Regions from separate parts of the Pedobacter hiemivivus genome, predicted to be linked through region 2. Evidence: riboswitches for the same ligand, from Rfam matches in the RefSeq annotation. Region 2 holds a riboswitch; the other holds the start of a gene.
What was found. A riboswitch is a leader RNA that binds a small molecule or an ion and turns the genes downstream of it on or off. The one in region 2 is predicted to bind cobalamin.

Region 1: another riboswitch for cobalamin. It lies ahead of FBD94_RS17425 (TonB-dependent receptor plug domain-containing protein); the one in region 2 lies ahead of metE (5-methyltetrahydropteroyltriglutamate--homocysteine S-methyltransferase).

Annotation. Positions count from the first base shown of each region.
Region 1 is NZ_SWDX01000006.1:350,225-358,129, forward strand. Features, by position in the region: gene FBD94_RS17425 (TonB-dependent receptor plug domain-containing protein) at 1-1,731, opposite strand, end outside; cobalamin riboswitch at 1,842-2,048, opposite strand; gene FBD94_RS17430 (serine hydrolase) at 2,119-3,330, shown strand; gene FBD94_RS17435 (polyphosphate kinase 2 family protein) at 3,345-4,229, opposite strand; gene FBD94_RS17440 (CBS domain-containing protein) at 4,353-4,787, shown strand; gene FBD94_RS17445 (penicillin-binding protein 1A) at 4,880-7,327, shown strand; gene FBD94_RS17450 (peptidase MA family metallohydrolase) at 7,324-7,905, shown strand, end outside.
Region 2 is NZ_SWDX01000006.1:43,918-51,822, forward strand. Features, by position in the region: gene FBD94_RS16110 (acyl-CoA thioesterase) at 1-72, opposite strand, end outside; gene FBD94_RS16115 (beta-ketoacyl-ACP synthase III) at 73-1,086, opposite strand; gene metE (5-methyltetrahydropteroyltriglutamate--homocysteine S-methyltransferase) at 1,144-3,462, opposite strand; cobalamin riboswitch at 3,634-3,824, opposite strand; gene FBD94_RS16125 (hypothetical protein) at 3,939-4,448, shown strand; gene FBD94_RS16130 (HAMP domain-containing sensor histidine kinase) at 4,445-6,199, opposite strand; gene FBD94_RS16135 (universal stress protein) at 6,384-7,514, opposite strand; gene FBD94_RS16140 (porin) at 7,692-7,905, opposite strand, start outside.

The sequences.
Region 1 (7,905 bases), 310 kb from region 2:
TAGCAATTTGTAAGCCGGAAGATCTACAACCTTAACGGCGTTAAAATCAGCATAATCAGCATCTGTACGCTTTCCATTATACTTAAATGAAGAACTTACATAAAGCTGCTTTGTAGCCTGAACACCCGCATTTACACCGAAAACATGTTTTGGCCTGCGCATTAGATGGTTAGAAACATCTCTCGCTACATCATTAAATTCCTTACCTTCTACATAAGCGTAAAATCCGTTCAGGTTAAAAGTTCCAAATTTCACCGATGGCTCTACTTCCAAACCTTTGGCCGTTTGATACGGCTGATTTACATATCCTGAATTTGTAAATACAATACCATCCGTTAGATCTCTTTTAAAACCTGCAACTCGCAAAGTGTATTTATTGTCAGCAAGACTAAAATTAACTCCTGCTTCGTAGTTTTTAGAACGCTCCGGTTTAAGATTCAAATTGGCGCCATACAATCCGAATAAATTTGCAAGCGTAGGTGTTTTAAATGATGTTGAAATGGTACCGAATAACTTAACTTGTTTTATAATGTTAATCGAAGGGGTAATATTGTAAGTATAATTTTCTCCAAAGTCTTTATGTTTATTGTAACGTCCACCTATCTCAAGGTTAAAAATGCTTAAATCATGTGCAAATACCGATGCATAGGTACTAAATAGATTGGTCGATACGCTTGGACCTGAATTCGATCTAGAGCTGGTAGCTCTATTATCTAAACCCACCAAAACATCAATATTGTTACCTACTTTTTGATTGTAAAATAAATCAATCAGACTCAATTTACCTTCACCGAGGCTTGCACCATATTGAGTTTCAGAACCTAGTGATGAAGTTTCGTAACTGTAATTGAAAGTAACTTTACCTGTTCCGAAGTTATATCTTGAACTAACACCACCATTGAAGTGCTTAAGCTTTGAATTATTGTTTGGATCATCTACAAATGACGTCGCATCAAAATCATAATGGCCGTAAAAATAGCGAAGGAACGGGCTAATACTGAAATTATCAGTGGCCTGCAAAGAGAAATTTGCATTAACTGCCCCGGTCTTGTTGCCATCCTTTTCAAATGGGGTTGTATTCCCTACCGGTTCTGCAGCTTCCGAAAAACCATCAGTTTTGATTTGCGTATAGGCAATGTTGTAGGAAAATCTATCCACATTGGCACTCACCCCGATTGTGCCTTTGTAGGTGTTATAAGTACCGTAACTGGCTACACCATAAACACTATTTCCAGCATCTTTACCTTTTTTTGTTACGATGTTAATTACACCTGCTATTGCATCAGAGCCATAAATAGTCGACTGACCGCCTTTTAAAATCTCAATATGATCAACCTGATCAATAGAGAACATCCGAAGATCGAGCGCGCTTCCTGAACCGGCCGGATTATTTACCAGGATACCATCAATCAACACTACTGCATGGGCGCTTGCGGCTCCCCTTACAAATAAACTTTTATTTAAACCAGCATTTGCGGTTGCGGCACCTACTACGATTCCGGCCTGCTCATTTAGCAGTTCCATCAAATTTTTACCCTGGCTCCGATCTAACACGTCACGACCAATAATGGTAACTACCTTACCGGTCTGTGATTGCTTCTGGTCATTTTTTGTGGCCGAGATAACAACGCTATCAAGACTTACGACCTTCTGGGCTTGTGATGTTTCTGTAACGCCCAGCTGGATTATACCAGCACTCATTGCAATTAATAGTTTACTATTAAACTTCATTTTATTTTGTTTTTGTTTGTGAGCTTTTTTACCCACAGCAAACAGATAGATCAAGGAAATGAAATACAATAAATAAGCACTCACCCCTAGCTTCAGTCCCCGAAAGCTATGAAATATTACTACTTATGGCAGGTCTTCTGACTTACTCCCGGATATCCTGCCTTCCCAATCATCGTTCTTTTAACAGAATCTGAAAAGTGGCTTCGATTTGAACACCGTTATAGAGCTTACAGCTGCGGGACAGTTACGGATTTACACCGTATTCCCTTTTAATCCAGATAGATCAACTATCCAGAACCAAAAGCGAGGCGAATGTAATCAATTATCCATCCACCAACAAAACCTATATTTTTTATTACTTATATTTATCAGTATTAACCTACGGCAATGAACAAAACAATTTTCGCTTTACTGCTCATGATCAGCCTCCATTCTGCAGCACAAAAAACCGACACCGTACTGATCGAAAAGCTCATGAATCAACACCCAGAGCTATTTTCAAGTGTTTTAAATCATCCACAAAAGAATCAAATACAGGTCATGTACACTCAAGTAAACAGAGACTTAAAAAACAAAACAACCTTTAAATCCTACAGCTACAATTTAAATGATCATCGCTATTTTTATCCAGCCAGTACAGTAAAACTAGCCGCTGTAATCTTTGCCTTGGAGAAAATAAACGAACTTAAAATAAAAGGGTTTAGCGCTGCCAGTACCATGATCACAGATAGTGCAAGATCGGGCCAAACTAAGGTATTGGTTGATACAAGCGCCAAAAATGGCCTACCATCTATAGAACAATACATTAAAAAAATATTATTAACCAGCGACAATGATGCCTTTAATCGCTTATTTGAGTTTATCGGTCGTGCAGAGGTCAATAGTAAACTTAAAAAATATGGATACCACGACAGCAGGATACTGAATAGATTAGCCATAGGCGATTCTGGAGAGCCCGCAAAACACACCAATCCGATCCGATTTTACAATGGTCAGCAGTTGGTGTACACTCAGCCTCCACAATACGACCCCAAAGAATATCCTTTAAAATTGTCCAATACAGTTATGGGCATTGGATACATTGACAGTGCCGAAAAACTAGTAAACAAACCTTTTAACCTGTCCAACAAGAATGCTTTCAGCATCACAGATCAACAAGCGATGATGAAAAAGTTAATCCATCCTGAAGCATTCCCTGCTAAAGAACGTTTTAACTTAACACCTGCCGATTACCAACTCATCTACGTCTATATGAGTAAACTACCAACAGAAAGTGATTACCCAGCTTATGATCCTAAGGAATTTTGGCCAACCTATTCCAAAATGCTATACTATGGCCGAGAAAAAGATGCGGTATTGAATCCTGATTTGAAAATATTTAATAAATACGGCGACTCTTACGGCTTTATCATAGATAACGCGTATTTCAAAGACAGCAAACATAAAGTAGAGTTCTTTTTAACAGCAGTAATTCAATCCAATGATGATGGAATTTATAACGATGGAAAGTATGAGTATACTACAGTATGCTATCCTTTTATGAAGAACATCGGAAAACTAATCTACGATTACGAGCTGCAGAGAAAACACACGAAATAAGTGTAATCTATAGCCTACTTTTCGTTGAGTAACTGTTGCTTAATTTCGCCCAACTTATGCATCTCATTTATTGGCAGCACCGGATATTTGAGATCTAATTTTTTAAACGTATCTAGCACAATCTTACTTATAGCCAACCTGGCATACCATTTCTTATCAGCAGGGATGACGTACCAAGGCGCCCCTTGCGTAGAAGTTTCCGTTAAGGCCTCTTCATAGGCTTTCATATAATCTTCCCATAAAGCACGTTCGGCGATATCAGCAGAAGAAAACTTCCAATTCTTAGCCGGATCATCAATTCTATCCAGGAAACGTTGACGCTGCTCCTCTTTGGAAACATGTAAAAATATTTTCACAATAACAGTTCCATTATCACTAATATGCTGCTCAAAATTCCTAATACTCTCGTACCTCCGGTTCCAAAAAGCCTTATTTATTTTTTTAATATTACTATAGCCAGGGATCTTTTCATTTAACACATATTCAGGATGTACTTTACACACCAATACATTTTCATAATGAGACCGGTTATGAATGCCTATTCGTCCTTTTTCTGGTAAAGCTTTGTAATGACGCCATAAAAAATCATGATCATACTCTTCCGATGTTGGCGTTTTAAAAGTAAATACCTGGCAACCCTGAGGATTTAAACCCGACATTACATGCTCTATCGCACTATCCTTCCCCGCAGCATCCATCGCCTGAAAAAGAATCAAGACAGAATGAGAATCAGCAGCATACAACCTTTCCTGAAGTTCATCCAACTGCTCTTTAATCTCAGCCAGCTCCAATACTGCATTTCCCTTCACTTGAGGCCCTTTATATTGTGTTGGATAATCGCTAAGTAAAACCTTCTTCCCTGGACTAACTAAATATTCTGCTATCTCTTTTTCCATCATACAATTTAACATAAATAATAACACTTATAGACTAACAATTCTAAGATTCAATTGTTTAAACGGTAATATGATAACCAAGTAACGGATTTTGGGATAAATCCGCAAACAGAAAGGAGTTCAATTATGGGTAAAGTTAGAAATGTCTTACAAGAGAAAACCATTCCCGTTATTTTTGTAAGTCCCGACACTACTGTTTTTGAGGCGCTAGAGCTAATGTTTAAAAAAAACATTGGGGCCCTTTTAGTAATGGAACAAGAAAAATTCGTCGGAATGATGACGGAAAGAGATTATGCCCGAAAGGTTATTTTGAAAGGAAAATCGTCTAAAGATACCCTAGTCAAAGAAATTTTGACCGAAAATCCTGTCATCGTATCATCCAATACAACAATTGAAGAATGTATGTGGTTAATGACCAACAAATTCACCAGACATCTACCAGTCATAGACGATGATAAGCTAATCGGTATTGTTTCTATTGGCGACATAGTGAAGTATATCATCGATGAACAGAAATTCATCATCGGAAACTTGGAGCATTACATTACAGGTGGCAGATAGACGGGAAAGATCAAATAATTACGTTAATTTGCAACGTTAATTTTAACACTATTTAACACAAACTGTTTTACGTTTTTTTGATCTTTACGTCCATGTTTAAAGAAATTCGCAATAAGTATCTCCGTTATTCAAGCATATTCCTTTTTTGTATCATCATCTTTTTTTGCGCGCTACAGCTCAACTTCTTATGGTTATTTGGCTACTCGCCATCTTATGAAGACATCAAAACGCCAACCCTTCGTGTGGGCTCAGAATTGTACACTTCAGATGGGAAGCTAATCGGTCGTTATTACAAAGAGAACCGCACACCAGTAAGTTTTAAAGAAATATCACCTAGCGTAATTAATGCACTTATTGCAACAGAAGATGTTCGTTTCTATAGCCACATCGGTATCGATTTCCGTTCCCTGCTTTCCAGCGGACTCTCTACAGCAACGGGCGACAAGCGCGGGGCAAGTACCATTACACAACAGCTGGCAAAAAATTTATACCAAACCAGATACAATAAATCTCAAGGCTTTTTAAGCCATGTGCCGGTGCTCCGGACCATTATTGCAAAACTAAAAGAATGGCTCACTGCAGTAAAATTAGAATCCAATTATCCTAAAAACGAGATCATTACCATGTACTTAAATACCGTTTCCTTCGGTAATAATGCATATGGTATCAAAACAGCTGCTCGTGTCTATTTCGATAAAGAAGCTAACCAACTGGATGTACCTGAATCGGCCTTATTGGTAGGGATGCTAAAAGGAACTACCACTTATAACCCTATCAGAAACCCTCAAAAAGCATTAGAACGTCGTAATGTTGCTTTGGCACAGATGAATAAATACAATTACATATCTGCTGCCGAATTAAATGCCTATAAAAACACCCCAATAAAACTTAAAGAAGGACGAATAGATGAAGGTAGCGATGGCGATTCGTATTTAAGAGCTGCTGTAGATAAATACCTTGAAAAGTGGTGTAAGGATAATGGTTACAACCTATATGAAGATGGTTTAAAAATCTATACAACCATCGACTCAAAACTTCAACAATACGCGGAAGAAGCGGTGAACGAACAGATGAAGACCCTTCAAAGAAGGTTTTATAGTATTTGGGGCAATGAAGATCCATGGGAAGATTCGGAAGGAAAAAAAGTAGACTACCCGGATCGTGCCATGCGCAATCTTCCTATCTTTAAAATACTGGAAAAGAAATTCCCAAATAATCCTGATTCCGTAACGGCTTATTTCAACAAAAAGAAAAAGATGAAAATCTTTACCTGGAAAGGTGATCGTGACACGCTGTTTTCGACAATGGACTCCATCCGTTACTACGGAAAGATTCTGAACGTAGGAATGATGACCCTTGACCCTTTTAATGGCAAAATAAAAGTTTGGGTGGGTGGTCTTGACCATAAATATTTTAAGTACGACCACGTAAATCAGTCGAAAAGACAAGCTGGCTCTATCTTTAAACCTTTTGCCTACCTGGCAGCATTGGAAAGCGGCATGAATCCATGTGATAAGATCACAGACAAGCCTGTAAAAATAGCCTACCAGGAGAAAGGAAAAACAGAATACTGGGAACCTAAAAATGCCAGCTATAGCTTTAGCTACAATGATATGTCGCTCCGTTATGCAATGGCACGCTCTGTAAATACCGTTACTGCGCAGATTACTGAAAAAGTTGGATGGGATAATGTGGTAAAATGGGCACACGAATGCGGTATCGACAGTCATTTAGAATCCGTTCCATCAGTTGGATTAGGCCCAAATGATGTCACCGTGTTTGAAATGGTTAAAGCCTATGGTACCTTCTTAAACGATGGTATAAAAACTGATCCTATTCTTGTAGAAAAGATAACCGATTTAGATGATAACGTTATTGAGGATTTCAAACCCAAAACTAAAAGAACCCTTACTGAAGAAATGTCCTGGTTAATGTTATACATGCTTAGAGGGGGTATGGAAGAACCAGGTGGAACTTCTCAAGCCTTATGGGAATGGGATCTTTGGAAAAAAGGAAACCAGATAGGTGGAAAAACAGGTACATCAAGTGATTACGTAGATGCCTGGTATATGGGCGTTACCAAGGATTTGGTTACCGGCATTTGGGTAGGTTGTGATGAACGTACAGCGCATTTTAAAAACGGAGAAACAGGTGAAGGATCCAGAACAGCGCTTCCTATTTTTGGTAAGTTCATGGAAAAAGTATACAAAGATCCAAGTACTGGATATACGATGGGCCCTTTCCCTAAAGCAAAAGTAAAAATCACAAGAGAAATCAATTGTCCAACACCTAGATACGAGAGAGACACTACTGAAAATGATAGTCTGGCAGTAGATTCTACCGATTTTGAAGTAGTCCCAACCATGGAATCACAGCCAGTTACAAGTGAACCTGTGATACAAAAGACGGAAGAAAAGAAAACTCCGGAACCTATTAAACAACCTGCCGCCGAAGTTCCCCTAACAAAAAAAGAACAAAGGGAACAAAGAAGAAAACAACGTCAGGAAGAGAAAGAAAAAAAGAAAAATAACGAAATATGAACAAAAGCTATACTTTCCTAAGAGGATTAATTGCCGTATTGTTTATCCTTACAACATCTTCTGCCGCGCTACAGGCTCAATATTTCGGACAAAACAAGGTGCGTTACAACAACGAGAAATTTAAAGTTTTACAAACACCTCACTTCGAAATCTATTATTACCTGAAGAATGAAAAACTGATTGAAAAGTTTGCTCAGGATGCAGAAACCTGGTACAAGATGCACCAGGAAATATTCAAGGATACCTTTGTAAAGAAAAATCCAATCATTCTGTACAATAACCATCCCGACTTTCAACAGACTACCGCCCTTCAAGGTGAAATAGGCATAGGAACAGGTGGGGTTACCGAAGCTTTTAAAAACAGGGTAATCATGCCGGTTATGGAGCTCAATAACCAAACCAGACACGTATTAGGCCACGAGCTTGTCCACGCCTTCCAATATCATCTCCTACTAGAAAAAGACTCTGTAAATCTGGAAAACATTAGCCAGATCCCTTTATGGATGATTGAGGGTATGGCGGAGTACTTATCAGTAGGCAAAACAGATGCCTTCACAGCTATGTGGATGCGCGATGCC
Region 2 (7,905 bases):
GTTTGTTGTATTCGGAAATACGGCTTTAAAAATCCGTGTTTCCGAAGCCCCAATTTTATCTTCTAATGTCATTTAATCTTTTTTAGGCTGGCGAAGCTTCCCCCACTTCAAGTACGTTGCCCCCCAGGAGAACCCGGCGCCAAACGCAGTCAATATCATCTTATCGCCGTATTTAAAATCATCTTTAAAATCCCACAAACACAAAGGAATGGTTGCAGCGGTCGTATTGCCATAACGGTCGATATTTACTTTCACCTGTTCAGGAGATAAACCCAAATAATCACCTACAGATTGTATGATCCTTAAATTTGCCTGATGCGGAATCAAGTGATCGATTTGTGCACTTACCAGATCATTTGATCTCAAAACCTCATTACAAGTGTCAGTCATACCCTGAATAGCGGCTTTAAACACCACTCTTCCATCCTGACGCACATAATGCAGCTTTTCATCAAGCGTAGCTTGAGATGCAGGGAATTTAGATCCTCCCGCAGTCACAATCAGATTCTCTTTACCAGAACCATCTGTTCTAAAAAAACTGTCCATTAAGCCTACAGGCTCTTCTGTTTGCTCCAATAAAACTGCTCCGGCACCATCACCAAAAAGGATGCAAGTATTACGGTCTGTATAATTAACGATAGCGCTGTTCTTATCTGCACCAATTACAATCACTTTTTTACAGCGACCGCTTTCAATCATACTGGCACCAAGTGTTAAAGCATATAAAAAGCCACTACAAGCAGCATTGGTATCAATTCCCCAGGCATTTTTCAAACCTGCTTTTTCGCATACCATACTTCCTGTACTTACCATCACATAATCAGGTGTAGAAGTTGATACAATTACGCAATCAATTTCATCCGGATTCACATCACCATCTTCCATTAGTCTCTTCAAGGCATAAGTGGCCATATCCGAAGTAGCAATATTTGGGTCGTTTACAATCCTTCTCTCTTTAATCCCTGTCCTTGCAACTATCCAATCGTCATTGGTATCCACCATTTTTTCGAGGTCATGGTTACTTAAAACCGTATCTGGAACATAACCTCCAATCGCGGTAATCACCGCATTTTTCCTTATTCTCATTTGTGCGTACGTAATTCTGTAAAGAAAGGCAGGCGCATAGCACCTACCTTCTTTTTTTTACAAAGTTACAGCTTCTTCCACAGATTCCCGCAGTACTTTTGCAGCAGCGACCATTTCTGTTAAAGCTTTTTTCGTTTCGTCCCAATGTCTGGTCTTTAAACCACAGTCTGGATTGACCCAAAGTTGGCTTGCCGGAATCACTTTTTTGGCCTTTTCAAGCAGAAAAACCATTTCTTCCTTAGCCGGCACACGGGGTGAATGAATATCATACACGCCTGGACCAATTTCATTAGGATATTTAAAATCAGCAAAGGCATCGAGCAATTCCATCTGCGAACGCGAACATTCAATCGTGATCACATCCGCATCCATATCCGCTATATTTTGAATAATGTCGTTAAATTCCGAATAACACATATGCGTATGGATTTGTGTATCATCTTTTACTCCACTTGCCGAAATCCTGAAAGCACGTACCGCCCATGCCAAATAATTTTGCCAATCCGCTTTACGTAAAGGCAATCCTTCTCTTATTGCAGGCTCATCAATCTGAATAATCTTGATGCCCGCATTTTCCAGGTCAACTACCTCATCCCTAATTGCAAGTGCTATTTGTGTACAGGTTGCTGATCTTGGCTGATCATTTCGTACAAAAGACCATTGTAAAATAGTTACAGGGCCTGTAAGCATTCCTTTTACCCATCTATCAGTTAAGGATTGCGCATAAGCAGACCACCTTACCGTCATCGGCGCAGGGCGATATACATCTCCATAAATTACAGGTGGTTTTACACAGCGGCTACCATAGCTTTGCACCCAACCATTTTTGGTAAAGGCGAACCCAGCCAACTGCTCCCCAAAATATTCAACCATATCGTTCCGTTCAAACTCACCATGTACCAATACATCGATGCCAGTATCTTCCTGAAAACGGATCGTTTCTGCGGTCTCCCTTTCTATTAATGCAACATATTCAGCCAGGCTTAAATCACCTTTTTTATATTTAGCCCTCCAACTGCGCACTTCTGCCGTTTGTGGAAATGAACCAATCGTTGTAGTTGGAAACAAAGGAAGTTTTAGCGATTCGCCTTGCAATTTCTGACGAACAGAGAATTCGCTAGCTCTCTGATCATCTCTCGATGAAATACCCGCTACACGTTGCTTTACAACAGGATTATGAATCAACTTTGATGATCTGCGGTTTTCATTTGAATCAAAATTTGCACGGAGTTTAGCATCAGCAATCTCCTCATCATTAGCCAATTGCTTCAATACCACTACCTCATAAACCTTCTGTTTAGCAAATGCCATCCAATCCTTAATTTCAGGAGTTAAAGTATCTTCATTCGTTTCAAGGTTTAAGTCACATGGTGAATGAATCAATGAACATGATGGACTAATGATTAACCTGTCATCTCCTACTTTCTCGAGTGCCTCTTTAATTAATACCAGCGATTTTTGAAAATCATTCTTCCAGATATTTCTGCCGTCAACCACGCCTACAGACAAGGTCATATTAGCAGGGATCAGCTCCAAAACAGTTTTTAGCTGCTCCGGACTACGTACCAAATCAATGTGTAAGGCATGTACTGGTAATGATGTAGCCAACACCGCATTGTCTTGTAGCGCAGCAAAATAAGTAGCCAATAATATTTTTAGTTTAGGAAATTGCTTTTTAAGCTCGCTATAAACATACTTATAAGCCGCTTTATCCTTATCTGTAAGATCCAGGGATAGAAAAGGTTCATCAAATTGTACCCACTCTACATGCTGCTCTTCTAGCTTTTTAAGTAGTTCAATATAAACAGGCAACAGGTTTTTCACCAAGTCAATTCTATCAAACCCAGCTTCTTTTTCTTTACCCAGCAACAAATAGGAAACCGGACCAATAATCACCGGCTTGGTTTTAATCCCTAATCTTAATCCTTCATGATACTCATCTAACAGCTTAGTTGAAAACAGTTTAAACTGCTGATCTTTGAAAAACTCAGGAACGATATAATGGTAATTTGTATCAAACCATTTGGTCATTTCCATAGCTGTAATGTCAAGCCCATCCTTTTGATACCCTCTGGCCATCGCAAAATAAAGATCGAGCTCTGAGTTGCCTTTGTTTAAGATTACCTCGTGGTAACGCTTAGGGATAGCCCCTACAGTAAGAGATAGATCTAATACCTGGTCATAGAATGAAAAATCATTAGAAGGGATCAGGTCTATACCCGCCTCCTTTTGCAGTTCCCAATTCTGCTTACGGATGTCCCGTCCGGTTTGCACCAGACTTTGAATACTTGAATTGCCTGACCAATACTGCTCGCAGGCTTTTTTGAGTTCTCTTTTACTACCTATACGCGGGTAGCCCAGATTGTTTGTTAGCATTTTCTTGCTTTTTAATTGATGAAAAGATCAGTTAAAAGCTCTTTTGCTTAAATCGCAATGCTGTCGGAAATAAAAGAAGAGAAAAAATAGAAATGCACAGACACAGGCATTCTATTGAATGTCTGCATTTAAAATGCATCAAACTTAACTCGTGCTTTATATCGCGAAAGCATTGTCAATTCGATAAAGGCAGGTCTCCTGACTTGTAACATTTTTACCATCCTTCCCATTTCATTTTGAAACAGTGGATAAACTATGGGTAAAAACTTTGAATGTTACTTACAGTTGCGCGACAGTTCGTGATTTACACACGATTCCCTATTAATCTACAATTAAGTAAAACCATTATCGGTTGATGAAGAAATAAAGTAAAGAACTTATATCGCGTAAAGGTAGTGTAAAGCCTGAATTTTAAAACATTTTATTTATATTCTTTTGATTTTTGTTACCTTCCGTTTTTAAATCAAATAACGCTAATGAAACAATTCTACTTTTCCGCTCTGCTACTGCTTGTGATATTGATAACAGGATCTTGCAAAAAAATACCTGTGGTCGAATACACAAATTCTAGTATCTCCTTCAAAGTTGACGGGGTATATAAAGAAGCCAAGGGAATTCAAAATGTATTCGGCCTGCACGCAAAGGAGGAAAAGGTAATGATGATTATCGGAAATATGGATGCCGCAGGCGATCAGCAAATTTCTCTCTTGATTAACAATTTCCATGGCGTTGGAGAATATAGCGGTGAAGAAAATATCTTAGGACTTTATACCAGTCCAGAGTTCGAACAGAGCATAATCGGCAGTGTAGGCACAATTAAAATCACCGAATTTACTGAAGGAAAAAGTATAAAAGGAGAATTTCAATTCAAAGGAGAAGTCGCTATAATCTCAACCGACCCAAATCACGTTCCAGAGTTCAAAATGTTTTCTGAAGGAAAATTTGAGGCAAAAGTTAGCACTGGCCCAATTGTAGAACCGGATTAACTGACAACAGGTAAAGAAAAACAGAACCTACTGCCTTCTCCTATTGCACTTTCAACCCATATTGTACCGTTCTCTGCTTCTATAAAGTCTTTGGATATGGCTAATCCCAGTCCAGAGCCTGATTTATTGTTTCCATCGGTAGGCACCTGAAAATACTTCTCAAACAATCGCTTTTGGTATTGTTCTTCAATCCCTTTACCAAAATCACGAACAGAAAACTCTATTGCGTCGTTATTTTCTATTACCTGAACAATAATCTTTGACTTCTCAGCACTATACCTAAGCGCGTTGGACAGAAAGTTAACCAGCACCCATGCTGTTTTCTCAATATCTACACTGATATGAGGCAAATTATTCCTGGAAATCAGTTCCAGTTCAATAGATTTCTGCTCTGCCTGAAACCTTACTGCATCCATAGCATAAATGGCAATTTTTCGTGGATCAGATTTTACAACATTCATTTGGAGGTTACCGGTTTCTACCTGAGCCAGGTCAAGCAATTCTGTAGTAATTTTTAGCAAACGACCACAATCTTCCTTAATGTGCTGCACCAATTCTTTTTGCTCTGGATTCATTGGTCCCACGCGTTCATCATCCATTAGTTTTAAGCTCATTTTAATAGACGATATAGGTGTTTTTAACTCATGGGATACCGTAGCTATGAAATTAGTTTTCGCTTCGTCCAGCTCCTTAAACTTCGTTATATTTTTAAGGATGTAAACCTCTCCGGCTGCCTTCCCTATCTCAACCAAAGCATGTTCAGCACCATCATCGTAATTAGGTATCCTGATTTCTCTACGTTCCAATTGGAAATATGACTCTTTTTGATCCGCATAGATTTTCATGGGTTTGCTCACACTATCTTCCTGCAAGATTCTGTTTAGCAGATCATTCTTTTTCCTAAGCTCCATGGCATTCGCACCTATCACTTGTTGTTGATCAAGATTCAACAACTGGCCTGCTACTTTATTAAAGAAAATAATTTCCTGCCGCTCATTCAACCCGATTATAGCATCCTGCATTTGCTCAATAATAGTTTCAATCCTTAACTTTTCGGATTGTAATTTAGCCAGGTTACTATTCTCCCATTTATTCAACTCCGCAGTCATAACATTAAAAGAATCAGCTAATTCCGAAAATTCGTCAGAACCTTTAAACTCCAGTCGTTGTTTATAATTTTTACGACTAATTTCGCGTATGGCATCAGCAAACTCCCTTAATGGATTGGCCACAAAGCCTGGGAAGTTAACGATAAAAGAAAACAGGATTAGAAAGCAGATAGATGCCGCAAAAATCACATACATTGCCGACTTTTCTATTGATCTCTGCGCAACTGCGTTTTTCCTTACAATGGCATTCATATTCACATCATCGATTATTTTTAACTGCCATCTTACCTCCCTTAGAGCTTTCTGCTTGGTAGCTAAATCAGTTGCAGGATCTATAATACGGGCATAAGCCACCTTCAACGCCGTTACCGCCTTGCCTTCCCCTGCTTCAGTAATGTTCTTTTCTTCCAGTGCCAATTGATGATTAAACATTTCCTGAGCTTTTGCCGATAAAGGCAGCGAATCTTCATCTATGATAGATCGCATCTTACTGGTAAAGCTCAGCGTCTCGTAATTATCTTTCAAAATAACCTTCGATCTGATGGAGATTTCATTCATATAGTATAAGGAAACACCTCCAAAAAAGAGGATCACCACGAACAAGAACCCGAATCCGAGGCGAAGTTTATTTTTTATCTTCATTATTATTTTATTTTATTGCATTATACTTGTCATCATCCTGTTTGCCTGTCGTCATTCTGCTATACCTGCTGTAACTGTCGTCATCCTGAATTTATTTCAGGATCTCGCACCTGCAAAGCCGCCTTTCTCTTTTGAGATCCTGAAATAAATTCAGGACAACGTATCGCTTTAAAGGATGACGAAGCTAACTCAAAATGACTAAATCTGTCTCCGTAGCCGAAATACTTCGCAAAAGTTGGTTAAAAATCGCAGTTCTCATGATAATTTGAAATAAATTTAAATGTGGCTTGCCCATACATATTGTAGTGATCTCCTTTTCTTCAGCCATTTTTATAATAGTTTTAGTGATATCGTTACTTTTCACCTTAATCACTTCTGCTCCCAGCTCTGTTGCCAGCTTAAAATTATTAATCAGATGTCGCTGTAAATCGAGCTTTACACGATCTCCACGCTCATGATCAGTCTGTACATACAAAACAATCCAGGGCGAATGATAATACGAAGCCAACCGGGCAGTTTTACGAATCACAATTTTAGCCGTCTCATGATTGGTAGAAATACAAGCCATAAACCGCTCTTGTCTTAGTTTAATCTGTTTAGGAATTTCTATACTGATCTTTCTTTCCAAATGATGGGCCACCTCTTTTAAAGCCATCTCCCGCAACTGCAATATCCTTTCCGACTGAAAAAAGTTTCCTAACGCAGGTCCTATTTTACTTTCATCGTAAATCTTACCCGCTTTTAAACGGTCTATCAATTCATCAGCCGTTAAATCGATATTTACAATCTCGTCTGCCAGCTCTAAAATCTTATCGGGTATCCTTTCTCTAATGGGTATGCCGGTTATCTTTTCAATATCATCGTTCATACTTTCCAGATGTTGGATATTTACGGCTGATATTACACTAATTCCAGCTTCCAGAATATCCACAACATCCTGCCATCTTTTTCCGTTCTTACTTCCTTCAACATTGGTATGCGCAAGCTCATCAACGATAACAACTTCGGGATGCAGGGTCATAATGGCGTTGACATCCATCTCTTCCAACTCCTTACCTTTGTAAAATATTTTCCTTCTGGCGATTAAGGGAATGCCGGCCAAAAGCGCTTGCGTTTCTACACGATTATGCGTTTCAACATATCCAATTTGTATATCAATCCCGTTTTTCATTAAGGCATGTGCCTCCTGCAGCATCCTGTAAGTCTTACCAACCCCTGCGCTCATGCCTATATAAACCTTAAACTTCCCCCTTCTTGACTTCTTTACAAGATCGAGGAATTTACGTACGGAACTTTCTTTATGCTCTTCTTCCATCAGGGATTACCATTTAATGATGATATACGCTTCAGTTATTAAGTACCAAATCCCGAGTAATAACAATAAACAAACACTTAAAACAGGAATCAGTTTACCAATATTTTTTCTATCCATGCTATTAAATATTAATACAGGACCGGCCACACCAAAACCAGCCCTGTAAAAAATACGATCTTAAAAAGAAACCGCTATACTCGCTGTAATTGCAGCGTTGTGATTAACGGGGTTTTCATTGCGGATAAAAATCTTATCCTTACTATCGTATACTTTTCCTTCAACTCTAACCACTGCGTTGCTAAATGGAGCATAATCCAGGTTTACAGAATAACCAGTGGTTTTAAACCCATTTTCTGTACCTGTGGCGATCAAAACACCATCCTTATCCTGG